Regions from separate parts of the Streptomyces sp. NPDC050418 genome, predicted to be linked through region 2. Evidence: riboswitches for the same ligand, from Rfam matches in the RefSeq annotation. Region 2 holds a riboswitch; each other region holds the start of a gene.
What was found. A riboswitch is a leader RNA that binds a small molecule or an ion and turns the genes downstream of it on or off. The one in region 2 is predicted to bind cobalamin.
Positions count from the first base shown of each region.

Region 1: another riboswitch for cobalamin. It lies ahead of ACIBI4_RS15590 (cobalamin biosynthesis protein); the one in region 2 lies ahead of ACIBI4_RS20835 (ABC transporter substrate-binding protein).
Region 3: another riboswitch for cobalamin. It lies ahead of ACIBI4_RS23595 (ribonucleoside-diphosphate reductase subunit alpha); the one in region 2 lies ahead of ACIBI4_RS20835 (ABC transporter substrate-binding protein).
Region 4: another riboswitch for cobalamin. It lies ahead of metE (5-methyltetrahydropteroyltriglutamate--homocysteine S-methyltransferase); the one in region 2 lies ahead of ACIBI4_RS20835 (ABC transporter substrate-binding protein).

Region 1 covers NZ_JBITIG010000006.1:64,495-69,002, reverse strand. The annotation lists gene cobN (cobaltochelatase subunit CobN) at 1-305, opposite strand, end outside; gene ACIBI4_RS15595 (cobyric acid synthase) at 302-1,810, opposite strand; gene ACIBI4_RS15590 (cobalamin biosynthesis protein) at 1,807-2,787, opposite strand; cobalamin riboswitch at 2,931-3,072, opposite strand; gene ACIBI4_RS15585 (hypothetical protein) at 3,235-3,456, opposite strand; gene ACIBI4_RS15580 (anion permease) at 3,490-4,508, opposite strand, start outside.
Region 2 covers NZ_JBITIG010000008.1:150,555-155,062, reverse strand. The annotation lists gene ACIBI4_RS20845 (ABC transporter ATP-binding protein) at 1-160, opposite strand, end outside; gene ACIBI4_RS20840 (FecCD family ABC transporter permease) at 160-1,182, opposite strand; gene ACIBI4_RS20835 (ABC transporter substrate-binding protein) at 1,221-2,213, opposite strand; cobalamin riboswitch at 2,249-2,402, opposite strand; gene ACIBI4_RS20830 (Mov34/MPN/PAD-1 family protein) at 2,366-2,788, opposite strand; gene ACIBI4_RS20825 (amino acid permease) at 2,900-4,339, opposite strand.
Region 3 covers NZ_JBITIG010000009.1:294,242-298,749, forward strand. The annotation lists gene def (peptide deformylase) at 1-593, shown strand, start outside; gene ACIBI4_RS23580 (helix-turn-helix domain-containing protein) at 647-1,624, opposite strand; gene ACIBI4_RS23585 (hypothetical protein) at 1,718-1,957, shown strand; gene ACIBI4_RS23590 (GNAT family N-acetyltransferase) at 2,000-2,503, shown strand; cobalamin riboswitch at 2,612-2,743, shown strand; gene ACIBI4_RS23595 (ribonucleoside-diphosphate reductase subunit alpha) at 2,878-4,508, shown strand, end outside.
Region 4 covers NZ_JBITIG010000002.1:153,419-157,926, forward strand. The annotation lists gene ACIBI4_RS04900 (hypothetical protein) at 1-2, opposite strand, end outside; gene metE (5-methyltetrahydropteroyltriglutamate--homocysteine S-methyltransferase) at 140-2,452, opposite strand; cobalamin riboswitch at 2,619-2,853, opposite strand; gene ACIBI4_RS04910 (hypothetical protein) at 3,200-3,556, shown strand; gene ACIBI4_RS04915 (DUF5959 family protein) at 3,586-3,999, opposite strand; gene ACIBI4_RS04920 (TetR/AcrR family transcriptional regulator) at 3,996-4,508, opposite strand, start outside.

The DNA of each region.
Region 1 (4,508 bases), on a different contig from region 2:
TAGCGCAGCGCTTCGGCGACCACGCCCGCGGGCACCGACGACTCGGCCATCAGCTCGGCGTCCGGCACGGACTCCCCGCCGAGCAGCACCGTCGCCACCCCGGACGCGCGCAGCGCCGCGAGCCCGTCCTCCCAGGCCCGCTTGCCGCCGAGCAGCCGCACCACGGCGATGTCGACGCCGTCGAGCAGCCCGGGCAACTCCTCGGTGACATCCACCCGCATCGGATTGCCTATGCGGTACGGCGCGTCGGACGCCCGCGCCGCGAGGAGATCCGTATCGGCGGTGGACAGAAGAAGAACGGTCATGAAGGTGCCCCCGGAGCGATGAAAGGAAGACCGGATGGCGCACCGGTCTCGATCAGCCTGAGCAGCGCGGAGGTGTCCGCGTGCTCCTCGATGAGGTCGCCGAGCCGGTCCAGCTGCTCCTCGCGCAGAGCACCGAAGCTCGTGTCGTCGGCGGGCACAAAACGCCGGCCCGCGTCCGCCGCGACAGCACGCAGGAACGCACGGCGGAACGCGTCGCTCTCCAGCGACCCGTGCCAATGCGTGCCCCACACACCGCCGACCCGGCAGCCGTCCAGGAACGGCTCACCGCCGAGCACTTCGGCGACCCCGTGATGAATCTCGTAACCTTCGACGTTTTCGCCCAGTGCCCTGCCCACTGGACGCGTCAGCGTCTTCTCGCGCCGGAAGCGGACGCGGACGGGCAGCAAGCCCAGCCCGTCCACCGCTCCCTCGCGGGACTCGATCTCGTCCTCGATGTGCTCGCCCAGGATCTGGAATCCGCCACAGATCCCCAGAATCGGGCGTCCCTCGGCTGCCCTGCGCCTCAGCGCCGACTCGAATCCCCGCCGTCTCAACCATGCCAACGCCGCGACGGTCCCGCGAGTTCCCGGGATCACGACGAGATCCGCGTCGACCAACTCCTCGGGCCGGTCCACGAATCGGACCACCACGCCCGGCTCTGCCGCGAGCGCGTCCACATCGGTGAAGTTCGACATCAGCGGGATCGCGCACACCGCGACCCGCAGCACCTCGTCACCGACCGGCGGCGCGACCTCCGACTCGCGCACCGCGCCGCGCAGCGAGACCCGGAGCCCGTCCTCCTCGTCGATCCCGAGCCCGTGCGCGAACGGCAGCACCCCGTAAGTGGCGCGCCCGGTGAGCCCCTTGAGCATGTCCAGGCCCGGTTCGAGCAACGAGACATCCCCGCGGAACTTGTTCACCAGATACCCGGCGACCAGCTCCTGGTCCTCCTTGCTCAGCAGCGCCGTCGTACCGAAGAAGGACGCGAAGACCCCGCCGCGGTCGATGTCGCCGACCACGACCACCGGGAAGCGTGCGGCCCGTGCGATCCCCATGTTCACGATGTCGGTGCGGCGCAGGTTGATCTCCGCGGGACTCCCGGCCCCCTCGCAGATCACCGCGTCGTACGAACTCCGCAGCTGCTCCAGGCAGTCCACGACCGTCCCGAGCAGCGCCTCCTGCCGCCCGCCGTGGTAGCCGCGGGCGCTCATCTCGCCGACCGGCTTCCCCATCAGGACGACCTGACTCGACCGGTCACTGCCGGGCTTGAGCAGCACCGGGTTCATCAGCGCAGTGGGCTCCACCCGTGCGGCCTGCGCCTGCATCGCCTGCGCCCGGCCGATCTCCGCGCCCTCGCGCGTCACAAAGGAGTTGAGGGACATGTTCTGCGCCTTGAACGGCGCGACCGACACCCCCTGCCGCACCAGCCAGCGGCAGATCCCCGCGGTGACCACGCTCTTCCCGGCATCCGACGTGGTCCCGGCGACCAGCAGTCCACCGCTCATGCCATCCCTCTTCCTGTACGCATCCGCCGCAGTCCGCCACGCGACACACGGCCCACGACCGCACCACCCGCCGCGGCCACCGCGAACGCCAGCCAGTTCACCCGCCGCGCGAGCCGCACGGCCCGTTCGACATCCGCCACGTGGACGGCGCGCCCGGCGTCGTTCAGGACAGGGCGGTGCTCCACTCGACCCCCGTACGAGAGAACACCCCCCAGCCGTACGCCGAGCGCGCCCGCGAAAGAGGCCTCCACCGGGCCTGCGTTGGGGCTGGGATGCTTCCCCGCGTCCTGCCGCCACGCGCGCACCGCACCCCGCGGGTCACCGCCCGCGAGCACGGCGAGGCACGCGGTGAGCCGGGCACCCGGCCACCCCGCGACGTCGTCGAGCCGGGCCGAAGCCCAGCCGTAGTTCAGGTATCGGGGTGACTTGTGGCCGACCATCGCGTCCAGCGTGTTCACCGCACGGAACCCGACGAGACCGGGCACCCCCGCCACCGCACCCCACACCAGCGCACCCACCACCGCGTCCGAGGTGTTCTCGGCGACCGACTCCACGACGGCGCGCGCGATGCCCGCCTCGTCGAGCGCCTGCGGATCACGGCCGCACAGATGCGGCAGCCGCTCGCGCGCGCCCGCGAGATCGCCCGCGTCCAGCGCCGAGGCGATGAGCCACGCTTCGCGCGCGAGCGAAGTGCCGCCCACCACCGACCAGGTGGCGACGGCCGTCAGCGCGACGGAGGCGGCGGGGGAGCGGCGTACGGCGCCGGCCGCGAGCGTTCCCAGGGCCACCGCGCCGCCCGCGCAGAAAGCGGTGTGCAGGACGCCGGCGGCCTTGTGGTCGCGCCACAGGACACGCTCGACGGCGCTCGCGGCGCGCCCGAACGCGGCGACCGGATGCCCACGGCGAGGATCGCCGAACACCAGGTCACCGAGGAGGCCGGCCGCGGCGCCGTACGCGAAAGTGCGATCGGCACTCACCGGTCAGCCGGCCGTCACGCCTCGGAGAACGCGCATGCGGGAGGTACTCGGCGTACATCCCGCAGCAAGGGAGGGCGGGGGAACCGGCGGAGCAGAGCAGCCGCGCATCGCGATACGTCCTCACTCAGGGTGTCCACGCCCTGGTCAGAAGGAGACGGCGGCGAGAGTTCCTGACTCCCGGGGATCAACTCCCCGGTCACAGTGGCGGGACCGCGCCGGATTCGCACCGGCTTCCTCTGCTGCTGCCGTATTGGCTCCGGCAGTCCACCACGCACCGAGAACACCCGTCAACTCGGCGTTGACCTGCGACGGAAGAGTGTGCGCAGACACACACCGGCGTACGCCGAAGCGCCCGTCGTCCGACCCGGAACGGGGGTCGGACGACGGGCGCTTCGGTACTGCTTCAGCCGCTGTTCGCGACCTCGGCCGACGATCAGGCCGACGACCTCAGCTGACGATCAGGAAGATCCCGAACGACACCGCCGCCACGCACAGCGCGAAGCAGGCGTACGCGCCGGTGCGGGCCAGCGCGGCGGAACCGCCCTGTGCGGCGGCCTCCTCCTGCTTGGAGAGGCCGAGGATGCCCAGGGTGAACAGGCCCACGAGAAGGACCGTGGCCAGGAGGCTGACGCCGAAGACGGAGCCCAGAGCTGCCCAGTCGATGTTCATGCTGCTGATTCCTTACGTGTCGGACGCGCCGCGTCAGGCGGTCGCACCGGCCGGCTGCGTGGAGTCGGCAGCAGGGGCGGGGGCCGGGATGGTGGTCTTGACGGCGCTCGCGGCCGGTGCCTCGGCCGCCTCGGCGGCTTCCGCGGCAGCGGTCGGCGGCGGGGTCACCGCGGCGATGGCGGTGGTCACGACGCCGGGACCGTCGACAGCCGGCTCGCCGGCGGCCGGGGTGTCGACCTCGTTCACGTTGTTGTGGTCGACGACCTGGCGGCGCGAGATCAGCCAGATCGCCGCGCAGGAGGCCACGAGGAAGACCGCGACGACCGCGACACCCCAGTCGCCCTGACGGGCCACGAACTCGGCGCCCGCGGCGACCAGACCGGCGGCCGGCAGGGTCAGACCCCAGGCCACGAACATCCGGGTCGCGGTGGACCAGCGCACGACGCCGCCCTTGCGGCCGAGACCCGCACCCATCACGGCACCCGAGCAGGAGTGCGTGGTGGAGAGCGAGAAGCCCAGGTTCGACGAGGCCAGGATGACCGCGGCGGCCGAGGTCTGGGCGGCGAAGCCCTGCTGCGGCTGCAGGTCGGTGAGGCCCTTGCCCATGGTGCGGATGATGCGCCAGCCGCCCAGGTAGGTGCCGAGCGCGATGGCCAGACCGGCGGAGACGATGACCCAGACCGGCGGGTTGGAGCCGGGCGCGAGCGCGCCGCCGGCGACCAGGGCCAGGGTGATGATGCCCATCGTCTTCTGGGCGTCGTTGGTGCCGTGGGCCAGCGAGACCAGACCGGCGGAGGCGATCTGGCCGGCGCGGTAGCCCTTCGCCGACGTCTTCTCACCGACGTTCTTGCCGAGCTTGTACGTCAGGCGGGTCGCGAGCATCGCGGCGAGGCCGGCCACGAGGGGCGCGGCGATCGCGGGGATGAGGACCTTGGTGACGACGACATCGCCGTTGACCCCGCCGAAGCCGATCGAGGCGACGGTGGCACCGATCAGACCGCCCATGAGGGCGTGCGACGAACTGGACGGGAGGCCGACCAGCCAGGTCAGCA
Region 2 (4,508 bases):
TCGGCCGCAGCGTGCCGTAGACGCAGCGCAGGAGGGTCGTCTTGCCGCTGCCGTTCGGACCGACCAGGCCCACGGTCTCCCCCGCGGCCGCGTGCAGACTCACCGCGTCGACGAGGGTGCGGCCCCCTGTCGCGTACGAGAGCGAGTCGATCTTCAGCATCACGCGCCCACCCCTTCGGCGGACCGGCCGCGGTGCAGCAGCCACAGGAAGAACGGCCCGCCGGTCAGGGCGGTGAGGACGCCGACCGGGATGTCCTGGGGCGCCGCCACCGTCCGGGCGGCCAGGTCCGCGACGACCAGGAACAGCGCGCCCCCGAGCGCCACGACGGGCAGCAGGCGGCGGTGGCCCGCGCCCACCACCATCCGCGCGGCGTGCGGCACCATCAGGCCGACGAAGCCGATGGCCCCGCTGTAGGCCACGGCCGCGCCGGTGAGCAGCGAGGCGAGGACGAACACGGCGGCACGGAACCGGCCCGTGTCCAGGCCGAGCACGGTCGCGCCCTCCTCCCCCGCGAGCAGCAGATCGAGCGGCCGGGCCAGCGTGACCAGGACGAGCGTGCCGGCCAGCAGGGTCACGGCGGGCAGCGCGAGCATGTCCCAGCGGGCGCTGCCGAGTCCGCCGAGGGTCCAGTACAGGACCTCCTGCACGTGGTTGGCGTCGGCGGATGTGACGAGGAGCAGGCTGGTCAGGGCGGACAGGATGTACGCGACGGCCACGCCCGCGAGCACGAGCCGGGCCCCGGTCATGGCGCCGCCGCGGCCGCGGGCGAGGACGTAGACGAGGGCCAGGGAGCCCATCGCGCCGGCGAAGGCGGCCGCGGGGATGGTGACCGTCATGGCCACGCCCGCGCCGATGCCCAGCACGATCACGGACACCGCGCCCGCCGACGCCCCCGAGGAGACGCCGAGCAGGAACGGATCGGCCAGCGGATTGCGGACGAGGGCCTGCAGGACCGTGCCGATCACGGCGAGGCCCGCGCCGATGACCGCACCGAGCAGCACCCGGGGCAGCCGGACGTCGAGCACGATGGTGCGCAGCGGGCTCGGTTCGGCGCCGCCGGTGAGGATCCGTACGACTTCGCCGGGTGCGATCCTCACCGGCCCGAGCGCCAGGCCGGCGACGGCTGCCACCGCGAGGGCGGCGGCGAGCACCGTCACCGCGAGGCCGGGGCCGAACCTCACCGGACCGGCATCCCGCTTCAACCCGCCCGCGCTCCGCGTCACTTGACCGCGTCCGGGTGAAGCTGGGCGGCCAGCTTCGCCACGGCGGCGGGGGCGCGGACGCCGAGCACCGCGTCCGAGAGCGGGAGCACGGCGAACTTCTTGTTCCTGATCGCGGGGACGTCCGCGAGCGCGGGGTCGTCGAGCAGGCGCTGCTTCTTCTGGGCGACGGTCTGCGCCCCGTAGTCGTAGATCACGATGACCTCGGGGGCGCGTTCGACGACGTTCTCCCAGGAGGCGTCGCCGAAGGACTTGTCGAGGTCGGCGAAGACGTTGCGGCCGCCGGCCCGGGTGATGATCTCGTTGCCGATGCCCCGGCCGCCCGCGGTGAACGCGGTCTTGTCGCCGCTGTCGTAGACGAACACGGTGAGGGGTTCGACGCCCTTCAACTGCCGTTCGGTGGCGGCGAGTTCCCGCTCGGACTCGCGCACCCAGTCGTCCGCGCGCCCGCGCACCCCGAAGGTGCTGCCGACCTCGCGCACCTCGCGGTAGAGGTCCTTCACCGACACGGCGGACTTCTTGCAGCCCTCGATGTTGAGCCGGGTGTCGATCCCGGACTTGGCGAGCGCGTCGCGCGAGCGGCCCTCGTTCCCGGCGAAGGCGCTCGCGTAGCCGCCGTAGACGAAGTCCGGGTTCACGGACAGGAGCTTCTCGTACGAGGGGTACTCGTCGGCGAGCACCGGGCGGGACTTGTAGTCCTTCGCGTACTCGGGCAGGACGGCGTCGTCGAGATAGGCGGTGCCCGCGATGCGGCCCTTCAGACCGAGCTCGAGCAGCACCTCGGTGACGTGCTGGTTCATCGTGACGGCGCGCTCGGGCGGCGCCGTGAAGGTGGTCTTCACGCCGCAGTTGGTCACGGTGTAGGGGAATCCGGGGGCCGTCGCCTCGGGCTTCGCGTCGCCCGCAGCCGTGGAACAGGCGGCGAGCGGGGCGAGCAGGGCGGTGGCGACGGCGGCGCGCGTGAGGGTACGGGCTGCTATGGGCCAGGACATGGCTGGGCCTCCTCCGGGGATTTCCGCGTCCCCAGTCGGTGGAAAAGGCGGCAGGTCAGTTCCTGACTCTCCGGCCGTGCTGGCCGGTCACAGTGGCGGGACCGTCCCGGATTCGCACCGGGTTCCTGGCTCCTGCAGCCCTAGGTCGAGGCTCAGTATGCCCCGACCACCTTCACCTCTTCTTCGGTGACCTCCCCCTCGACGATCCGGTACGAGCGGAACTGGAACTCTCCCGCGTCGTCCGCGTCCGCCGTGGAGACCAGGACGTAGTGCGCGCCCGGCTCGTTCGCATACGTGATGTCCGTACGGGAGGGGTACGCCTCGGTGGCCGTGTGCGAGTGGTAGACGATCACCGGCTCCTCGTCGCGGTCGTCCATCTCGCGGTAGAGCTTGAGCAGATCGCCCGAGTCGAACTCGTAGAACGTGGGCGAGCGCGCGGCGTTCAGCATCGGGATGAACCGCTCGGGACGGCCCTCGCCGACGGGTCCGGCGACGACGCCGCAGGCCTCGTCGGGGTGGTCGGCGCGGGCGTGCGCGACGATCTGGTCGTACAGGGCCTGGGTGAGGGTCAGCATGTCGCCGAGCATAAGCAGGTGGGCCAGGGAATCGAGATCCCTGGCCCACCTGGTGAGACGCGGGCGTGAGACGGGCGCCTGGCAGGGGTGCCCGTATCCCGGTGTCCCGGTCTACTTCTCCGCGTACGCGAGCTCGCGGCGCTCCGCGATCTGCGGGTTGCGGGACTTCAGGACCGACCAGCCGATGCCGAGGAGCACGGCCCAGACGGCGCCGACGTACAGGCTGATCCGGCCGTCGGGGTCGAGGCCGATCATCACGGTGACCATGAGCAGGAAGGCCACGGCGATCCAGCTGCAGACGGTGCCGCCGGGGGCCGGGAACTTCGAGGCGGGCAGCCGGCCCGCGTCGACCGCGTGGCGGTACTTGATGTGGCTGATCAGGATCATCAGCCAGGTCCAGATACCGGCCGCGGTCGCCACCGACGTGACGTACACGAAGGCCTTCTCCGGGACCACGTAGTTGAGGACCACGCCGATGCCCATGAAGGCCACCGAGATGGAGATGCCGATCGCCGGCAGGCGGCGGGAGGACAGTTCGCCCACGCGCTTGGGCGCCTCGTTGTTGGAGGCGAGGTCACGCAGCATGCGGCCGGTGGAGTACATGCCGGAGTTGCAGGAGGAAAGCGCCGCGGTGAGGACGACGAAGTTGACGATCGCGGCACCGGCCGGGATGCCGATCTTCGCGAAGGCCGCGACGAACGGGCTCAGGTCGGCGGTGAACTCGGTCCACTTGACCACGCACAGGATGACGGTGAGGGCACCCACGTAGAAGAGGGCGATCCGCCACGGCAGGGTGTTGATGGCCTTCGGCAGGGTCTTCTCGGGGTCCTTGGACTCGCCCGCGGTCACACCGACCAGCTCGACGGCGAGGAAGGCGAACATGACGCCCTGCAGGGTCATCAGGGACGAGCCGATGCCGTTCGGGAAGAAGCCGTCGTAGTCCCACAGGTTGGAGACGCTCGCGGTGTCGCCGGCGGCGGAGAAGCCGAAGGTGACGACGCCGAGGCCGATCACGATCATGCCGATCAGCGCGGTGACCTTGATCATCGAGAACCAGAACTCGAGCTCGCCGAAGAGCTTCACGGAGATGAGGTTCAGGCCGAAGAGCAGGACGAGGAAGACCAGCGCGGTCGTCCATTGCGGAATGTCCGGGAACCAGTAATGGATGTAGATCGCGGCGGCGGTCAGTTCCGCCATGCCCGTGACGATCCACATGAGCCAGTACGTCCAGCCGGTCACGTATCCGAAGAACGGGCCGAGGAATTCCCGTGCGTACTCCGCGAAGGAGCCTGACACCGGGCGGTACAGGAGCAGCTCGCCGAGCGCCCGCATGATGAAGAAGATGATCACGCCCGCGAGGGCGTACATGAGGATGAGGCTGGGGCCGGCCTTCTCGATGTTGGCCCCGGCCTTGAGGAAGAGGCCCACACCGATGGCGCCGCCGATGGCGATCATCTGGACCTGGCGGGCACCGAGGCCCCGCTCGTACCCCTCGTCGGACTCCGCGGCCTCACTGCCGTCGTTGTTCGAATCGACCTGCACTGAGGTCATGGTGGTGCGCCTTTCTCCATGCCGAGCCGTGCCGTACGCGCTTCGTACGTGCCCGGATCGGGTCCCGATCCCCCCGGATGTGGATGGAGCCATTGCCTACCGGCGGTCCGCCGGCGGGGCGCCCCCGCTCGGGCCATGGGTGGCGGCCCGGCAGGTGGTTGGGAACTTT
Region 3 (4,508 bases), on a different contig from region 2:
GCTACGTCATCGACACGGAGGACTGCGAGGAGCGCGAGGCGGCCTACCGCGAGCGGGGCACGTTCCGCCCGATCACGGTCGTCGGCAACCCCGTTCTGCACAAGGAGTGCAAGGACGTCACGGAGTTCGACGACGAGCTCGCGAAGCTCGTGGACGACATGTTCATGAGCCAGCGGGTCGCCGAAGGCGTGGGTCTGGCCGCGAACCAGATCGGCGTCGACAAGAAGGTCTTCGTCTACGACTGCCCCGACGACCAGGGCGTCCGTCACACGGGTGTGGTCGTGAACCCCGTGCTCACCGAACTCCCGGCCGACCGGCGGGTCCTCGACGACAACAACGAGGGCTGCCTGTCCGTCCCCACCGCGTACGTGTCGCTGGCGCGGCCCGACTACGCCGAGGTCACCGGGCAGGACGAGAAGGGCAACCCGATCAAGGTCCGCGGCACCGGCTACTTCGCGCGCTGCCTGCAGCACGAGACGGACCACCTGTACGGGTACCTGTACATCGACCGGCTGTCGAAGCGGGACCGCAAGGACGCGCTGCGGCAGATGGAGGAGGGGACGCCTCGCTACGAGGTGGTTCCCAACGCGTAGGCGTTCTCCGGGTGGGGGCGGGCGCGTGAGCCCCGCCCCCACCCGCTGCCGTCTCAGACGCCGGCCGGGCTGAAAGGCATCGGCCCCCGGAACGTCCTCCGGTACGCGTTGGGTGTCGTGCCCAGCGCGCGCAGGAACTGGTGGCGCAGCGCCGCCGCGGTGCCGAAGCCCGTACGGCCCGCGATCGTGTCCACCGTCTCGTCGCCCGACTCCAGCAACTGCTGTGCGAGCAGCAGCCGTTGGCGCAGCAGCCAGCGGTACGGCGTCGTCCCCGTCTCCTCCTTGAAGCGGCGCGCGAACGTCCGCGGCGACATCAGCGCCCGCTCCGCGAGCTGCTCGACCGTGATCTCCTCGTCGAGATGCCGCTCCATCCACGTCAGCACCCCGCCCACGGTGTCGCAGGGTGTCCGGGGCAGCGGCCGCGCCACGAACTGCGCCTGCCCGCCGTCCCGATGGGGCGGTACGACCATGCGGCGCGCTATCGCGTTGGCGACCTCCGTGCCGTGCTCGGTGCGCACGATGTGCAGACAGGCGTCGATCCCGGCGGCCGTGCCCGCCGAGGTGATCACCGGCCCCTCGTCCACGTACAGCACATCGGGCAGCACCTTGGCCCGCGGATGCCGGATCGCCAGCTCCTGCGCGTGCTTCCAGTGCACCGCGCACTCCCGCCCGTCGAGCAGGCCCGCCGCCCCGAGCACGAACACCCCCGAGCACACGGACAGGATCCGCGCGCCCCGGTCCACTCCGCGGCGCAGCGCGTCGAGGAGCTCCGGCGGATAGGCGCGGTTCACATACGCCTGCCCCGCGGGCACGGCGATCAGATCGGCCTCCTCCAGACGCTCCAGGCCGTGTTCCACGTGGACCGAGAAGCCCGCGTGCGTGGAGAGTTCGGGACCCTCGGCGGAGGCCACGGCGAAGTCGTAGACGGGCAGGCCCTCGTCGCTGCGGTCGAGGCCGAACACCTCGCAGACGACGCCGAGTTCGAAGGGATGGACCCCGTTCAGGAGCACTGCTGCAACGTTTTGAAGCATGTCTGCCAGTGTGCCGCGTGACTGGCAGGAAATCGAGGGTGCGCGGCAGTCCTGCCACTGACCGTGCGCGGCCGTGCGCGGGATCGTAAGGGCATGACGACACAGACCCTCCTCGACTGGTTCACCTTCCTCGTCCTCTTCGCCCTCGTCGCGGGCCCCGCGCTCGCCGGGCAGGCCCGCGAGCGCCGGATCGACCGGCAGCTGCGGCAGGCCGAGCGGCGCGAGCTCGCCGCCGACGCGTCCGGCGCCACCGATGCGGCGGGCGCTGCCGGTGCCACCGACGCGGCCGGCGCCACGCCGTCCGCCCGCGTCAGCTACTCGCGCGCCGCGTAAACCGCTTGAGCCGCCCCGGCACCCGGGCGGCAGAATGCGGGCATGGACTTCACGATCAGGCCCGCACTGCCCGGCGAGTACGAAGCGCTCGGCGACCTCACCGTCCACGTCTACCTCGCCGACGGCCTGCTCGACTACGGCGAGGACGACCCGTACATCCCGACCCTGCGCGACGTGGCGGGCCGCGCCGCCACCTCCGACGTCCTCGTCGCCGTCGACGGCGAACAGCTGCTCGGCGGCGTCACGTTCGCGCGGTACGGGACCCCGCAGGCGCAGATCGCCCGTCCCGGCGAGGCCGAGTTCCGCGCCCTGGCCGTGGCCCACGCGGGCCGCGGACGCGGAGCGGGCGAAGCGCTCGTACGGGCCTGCGTCGACCGGGCGCGGGCGGCGGACTGCACCGGCGTCGCGCTCTCGACCCAGCACATGATGCACAGCGCGCACCGCATCTACGAACGCCTCGGCTTCGTCCGCACCCCGGACCGTGACTGGAATCCCCTCCCGGACCGGGACGACCTGCAGCTGCTCTCGTACGTCCTCACGTTCTAGGCCGAGTCCGCGAAGTCCCGCAGGCGCCCAACTCCCGCGCCACCCCGACCGGCAGCACATCGCGGCCCCGCCGACACAACATATGGGCATGCCGTCCGGGCGCGGCACAACATGTATGCTCATGCTCGCTGTCGTCGCAGGGGAATCCGGTGTGAATCCGGGACTGTCCCGCAACGGTGTTCAGGGCCCGCACAAGGGCCTTGGCGAGTCCGAGGACCTGCCGGCAGCGCGCCCGAGCCGACCGGTCCGGGCGCCGTTGACGTCCGGGCCTCGCGGAATGGGCCGGTGGACGCCGAGGGGTGCGCCCTGCCCGCGTACACCTCGTGCACACCGCCTCGCCGCACGGCCCGGAGCCGAGCGAGGGAGTGCACCCCGTGACCATCGCGCCAGTGGATCCGGCGACCGGGCGGGCCGCCGCGGCCGCCGCCGATGAGACCGTCCAGGACCAGCCCGGTGCCGCTCTCCTGCGGACCCTCACCGATCTGACCGCGGACCTCCCCGACACCGACCCCGGCCGGGTCGCCGCCGCCGCGCTGCGCGGCCGCAGCGCCCGCGCCGACGAGGCCGAGCTGCGCGAGCTCGCCACGGAGGCGGCCGCCGGACTCATCGCCGAGGACCCCGCGTACGCGAAGCTCGCCGCCCGCCTCCTCACCCGCACGATCGCCGACGAGGCCGCCACGCAGGGCGTGCGCACCTTCACCGAGTCCGTCTCGACCGGGCACCGCGAAGGCCTGATCGCCGACCGCACCGCCGAGTTCGTGTGGGTGCACCACGCGACCCTCGACGCGCTCATCGACCCGGCCGCCGACGACCGCTTCGGCTACTTCGGCCTGCGCACGGTCTACTCCCGCTACCTCCTGCGCCACCCGATCACGCGCAAGGTCATCGAGACGCCGCAGCACTTCATGCTGCGCGTGGCCGCCGGTCTCGCCGCCGACGAGTCCACGGGCTCCGTGGACGAAGTGGCCGCCCTGTACCGGCTGATGAGCCGCCTGGACTACCTGCCGTCCTCGCCGACGCTCTTCAACTCCGGCACCCGCCACCCGCAGATGTCCTCCTGCTACCTCCTGGACTCGCCCCTCGACGAGCTCGACTCGATCTACGACCGCTACCACCAGGTCGCCCGCCTCTCCAAGCACGCCGGCGGCATCGGCCTCGCCTACTCCCGTATCCGCGCCCGCGGCTCCCTGATCCGCGGCACGAACGGGCACTCCAACGGCATCGTCCCGTTCCTGAAGACCCTCGACGCGTCGGTGGCGGCGGTCAATCAGGGCGGGCGCAGGAAGGGCGCCGCGGCCGTCTACCTGGAGACCTGGCACGCGGACATCGAGGAGTTCCTCGAACTGCGCGACAACACCGGCGAGGACGCCCGCCGCACCCACAACCTCAATCTCGCGCACTGGATCCCGGACGAGTTCATGCGCCGCGTCGAGGCGGGCGGCGACTGGTCGCTGTTCTCGCCCGCCGACGTGCCCGAGCTCGTCGACCTGTGGGGCGATGAGTTCGACGCCGCGTACCGCCGGGCCGAAGCGGACGGGAAGGCGTCGAAGACCATCCCGGCCCGCGACCTGTACGGCCGCATGATGCGCACCCTCGCGCAGACCGGCAACGGCTGGATGACCTTCAAGGACGCCGCGAACCGCACCGCCAACCAGACCGCGGAGCCCGGCCACACCGTCCACAGCTCGAACCTGTGCACCGAGATCCTGGAGGTGACGGACGACGGGGAGACGGCCGTCTGCAACCTGGGCTCGGTCAACCTCGGTTCTTTCGTACGGGGCGACTCCATCGCCTGGGAGCGCCTGGACGAAACCGTCCGCACGGCCGTCACCTTCCTCGACCGCGTCGTCGACATCAACTTCTACCCGACCGAGCAGGCGGGCCGCTCCAACGCCCGCTGGCGCCCGGTGGGTCTGGGCGCCATGGGCCTGCAGGACGTCTTCTTCAAGCTCCGCCTGCCCTTCGACTCGCCCGAGGCCCGTGCCCTGTCCACCCGTATCGCCGA
Region 4 (4,508 bases), on a different contig from region 2:
ATCCCCGCACGGTAGCCGCCGCCGGCGCAACGGTCAGCAGGCGAAGTGATGGCGCCGGGATCAGGGTGGGCCCTCGCCTGCCGCAGAGGGCGGGAGAGGCAAGCATGTCGCCTCTCCCGCCTCTTGACTCGCAGTCGGGCTACGTGAGTTCAGCTCGAACGATGCGCGCAGCGGCCACCAGGTTCTCCAGCGATGCCCTGGTCTCCGGCCAGCCCCTCGTCTTCAGGCCGCAGTCGGGGTTGACCCACAGCCGCTGGGGCGGGAGTGCTTCCAGGCCCTTGCGCAGCAGTGCGGCTGTGTCGTCCGTTCCGGGTACGCGCGGTGAGTGGATGTCGTACACCCCGGGGCCCGCCTCGCGCGGGTAGCCGTGGGTGGCGAGTTCGCGGGCGATCTGCATGTGGGAGCGGGCCGCTTCCAGGCTGATGACGTCGGCGTCGAGGTCGTCGATGGCCTGGACGATGTCGCCGAACTCGGCGTAGCACATGTGGGTGTGGATCTGGGTGGCGTCCTGTACGGCGCCGGTGGTGAGGCGGAATGCCTCGGTGGACCAGGCGAGGTAGGCAGGGTGGTCGGCGCCACGCAGTGGCAGTGTTTCGCGCAGCGCCGGCTCGTCGACCTGGATGACCGATGTGCCGGCGGCTTCCAGATCGCACACTTCGTCGCGCAGGGCAAGAGCAACCTGGCGTGCCGTGTCCGCGAGGGGCTGGTCGTCGCGGACGAAGGACCAGGCGAGCATGGTGACCGGGCCGGTCAGCATTCCCTTGACCGGGCGGTCGGTGAGTGACTGGGCGTACGAGGTCCAGCGCACCGTCATCGGCTCGGGCCGCGCGATGTCGCCGGCCAGGACCGGCGGGCGCACGTAGCGGGTGCCGTACGACTGCACCCAGCCGTGTTGCGTGGCGAGGTAGCCGGTGAGCTGTTCGGCGAAGTACTGCACCATGTCGTTGCGTTCGGGCTCGCCGTGCACGAGAACGTCGAGCCCGGCCTTCTCCTGGAAGGAGATGACCTCCTGGATCTCGGCCTTGATGCGCTCCTCGTAGCCGACGGCGTCGAGGCGTCCGGCGCGCAGGTCGGCACGGGCGGTGCGCAGGTCGGCGGTTTGCGGGAACGAGCCGATGGTCGTGGTCGGCAGCAGCGGCAGACCGAGATGGGCGCGCTGGGCCGTGGCGCGCTGCTCGTAGGCCGAGGCGCGTCGGCCGTCGGCGTCCGTGACGGCGGCGGCGCGTGCGCGTACCGCCGGATCCCGGGTGATCGGCGAGGTGGCACGGGAGGCCAGGTCGGCGCGGTTCGCGGCCAGTTCCGCCGCGATGGCGCCCGTGCCCTGCGTCAGGCCCTTGGCCAAGGTGACGACTTCCGCGGTCTTCTGGCGGGCGAAGGCGAGCCAGCGCAGGATCTGCGGCTCGATGTCACGCTCGGCGGTTGCGTCCAGCGGTACGTGCAGCAGCGAGCAGGAGGCGGCCACGTCCACCTGTCCGGCGAGCCCGAGCAGCGTGCCGAGCGTGGCGAGTGACGTCTCCAGGTCGTTGATCCAGATGTTGCGTCCGTTGACGACACCCGCGATCAGGCGCTTGCCGGGCAGTCCGCCCACGGCGGCGAGCGCGTCGAGGTTGGCGGCGGCCGCGTCCGTGAAGTCGAGCGCGAGACCGTCGACGGGGGCCTTCGCGAGAACTGGCAGCGCCTCGCCGAGACGGTCGAAGTAGGAGGCGACAAGGAGCTTGGGCCGGTCGGTGAGGGTGCCGAGTTCGCGGTAGGCGCGCGCGGCGGCGTTCAGCTCGGCCGGCGTGCGGTCCTGGACCAGGGCGGGCTCGTCGAGCTGCACCCACTCGGCGCCCGCCGCACGCAGATCCGCGAGGACCTCCGCGTACACCGGCAGCAGACGGTCGAGGAGCGTCAGCGGCTCGAAGCCGGCCGCCACGCCCGGTGCGGGCTTCGCGAGCAGCAGGTACGTGACCGGACCGACCAGGACCGGACGCCCGCTCAGACCGAGCGATACGGCCTCACGCAGTTCGGTGACCTGCTTCGTCGCATCCGAGGCGAAAACGGTGTCGGGACCCAACTCGGGTACGAGGTAGTGGTAGTTGGTGTCGAACCACTTCGTCATCTCCAGCGGGGCGACGTCCTGCGTGCCGCGCGCCATCGCGAAGTAGCCGTCCAATGCGTCGGCGGCGACGGCGTCGCGGTGGCGATCGGGAACAGCACCCACCATGACGGTGGTGTCCAGAACGTGGTCGTAGTACGAGAAGTCGCCGGTCGGCACCTCATGGAGGCCGGCATCGGACAGCTGCTGCCAGTTGGTGCGGCGCAGGTCCCGTGCGGTCTGCCGGAGGTCATCGGCGGTGACCGTGCCCTTCCAGTACCCCTCAACGGCCTTCTTTAGTTCGCGGTTGCGGCCCTGGCGTGGGTAGCCGTACACGGTGGCCCGTGCTGCCGCGGCTGCGGACTTCGTGGTCACGGAGATCTCCTTCGCGAGATGAATCCCTGAGATCCCGGAGACGGGACGGGAGCGCGAAGGGGTACGTGACCGGGCGGTGCGAGCGTGCGCGGGATGGCACGGTCCGTCCGCCTGATATGTACGCCGACCCGCCCACGAGGTCACCGGGATATCCGCGTACGAGACGTCTCGTACGCGGGCAACGGGCAGGTCTTCGGACTCGCGGACACGCCCTGCGTACCGACTGCGTACACAGGACACCTACTGGCCGTCGCTTCCCGGATCCGGTACGTCGGATCCAGTGCGTATGACGGCGGTCGTTCCCACTCACCGCTGCGGGGCAGTCCCGGATTCCCACCGGGTTCCCTCTTACGACGCATCCCGCCTGGCGGACGGGGCGAACCAGCTGCCCGGCCAGCCTAGAGGCATCCGCCCGAGCGCGGACACGGCCGTTCACATTCCGGACCGTGACATGCGGCACGGAAGCAGGGAGCCATGATCCTCGGTCACCTTGAGCACGGAGGCCGCCCCTGTCCGCCCCATGAGACGACGTTGTCGCGGACCGAGATACGTGCCAGCATCCGGACCATGCTGCGTCAGCTCATTATCAGCTGCGGCGTGTCGGCATCGAGTTGACCCGGAGGCCACCCCTCCCGGGTACTCACCGCCCACACGCAGACCTCTCGCATTCCGCGAGGGGTCTTTTTGCTTTCGCCCCCATGCAGACGGCCGGATCCGGCCCCAGATTCCAGCGAGGAAGCACACGCCATGACGCTCAACGTTCCCACCCTGACGGCGGGCAGCGGCGACGGCACCGCTGCGCCGACCGGAGCAACCCCATCTCCGTACGACACTGCGCGCCTCGCAGTGACCCTCCGCCACTCCCCCGAGATCCTGGCCCGAATCGTCTCCACGCTGCGTTCCGTTCCGGTACTGGAAATGACCTACCGAACCCACGGATCCGCCCGCGCCACCGCCGAGATCACGCTCGCACCCTCCGATGCCCCGCGCGCCTGCCGACGGTTGAGGCGCGCGGTCGACGTAGTGGCAGTCGACGTATTGGCAGCCGAAGTATTGGCTGTCAGCGCGCCAGGAGACGCCGGCCCGGATCCGATCCGGTCTTGAACCGAGCAGCATGTGAGGGGCATGTCTCCCTAGGCTGACAGCATGGGAACCCAGTGATCCGAGACCTCGCGCAGGCGTTGCCGATGGTCGGCGATCCAGTCGTCCGGGGGGACTATCGGAACCCGCACGGTGACCATGGACCCCGACTCGTCCTCCACGACCACCTCGGGGCAGTCACGCTCACCGGTGAGCTGGATGGAGAGGGTCGGCCCTCGGTCCCACTCCATCCACACCACGTCTTCGCCGGTGTCGAGACCGTGCAGCGCGGCGGCCCAACCTGCCAGTTTCGAGGCCGACAGCACCAAGCCGATACGACCGGACACGAACGGTGTCCTGACGACGATCTCGGCGTCGAGCCCCGCGTTCCATACAGGGCTGCGCCCCAGAACGCTGACGGTGACGCTGTTCCCCTCGTCATCGGCGAGGGAGATGAGCTCCCTCACGCCAGTTGGAACGTGTCGGCCAGCATGTCCACCTGCACGGCGAGCAGCGTTGCCGGCGCGTGCCCCATCCCGGTGAACTGACCGGCGGCCTCCAGGCCGACGGTGCCGTGGAGTTGCGGCCAGGCCGTGATGGCGCCGGTCAGCGCAACGGCCGCGGCGGGCTTCGCGGCGGAGAGGCCGGTCCACTCCTCCACCCATGCCGCCACCGCGGTGTCCTTGCGCAGCCACGCGCGGAGCTCGGTCAGGAGTGGGTTCACGGAGCGGACCGGGCGTCCTTCGGCGAAGACCGGCAGGAACGGGCCGAGGACCGCTCGGGCGCGGTCCACCGTCTCGGCCGGTGCGGTGAAGCCCGGCACCGGCGTGCCCTGAAGGAGCAGATAGAGGTGCGGCTGCGCCACCGCCCACGCGCGGAACGCCGTCGCCAGCGCGTGCAGCGCCGCTCGATCGCCGGCCGAGGTGTCGACTGCCTGGACTTCCGACGCGATCGAGTCGTAGGCGTCCATGACGAG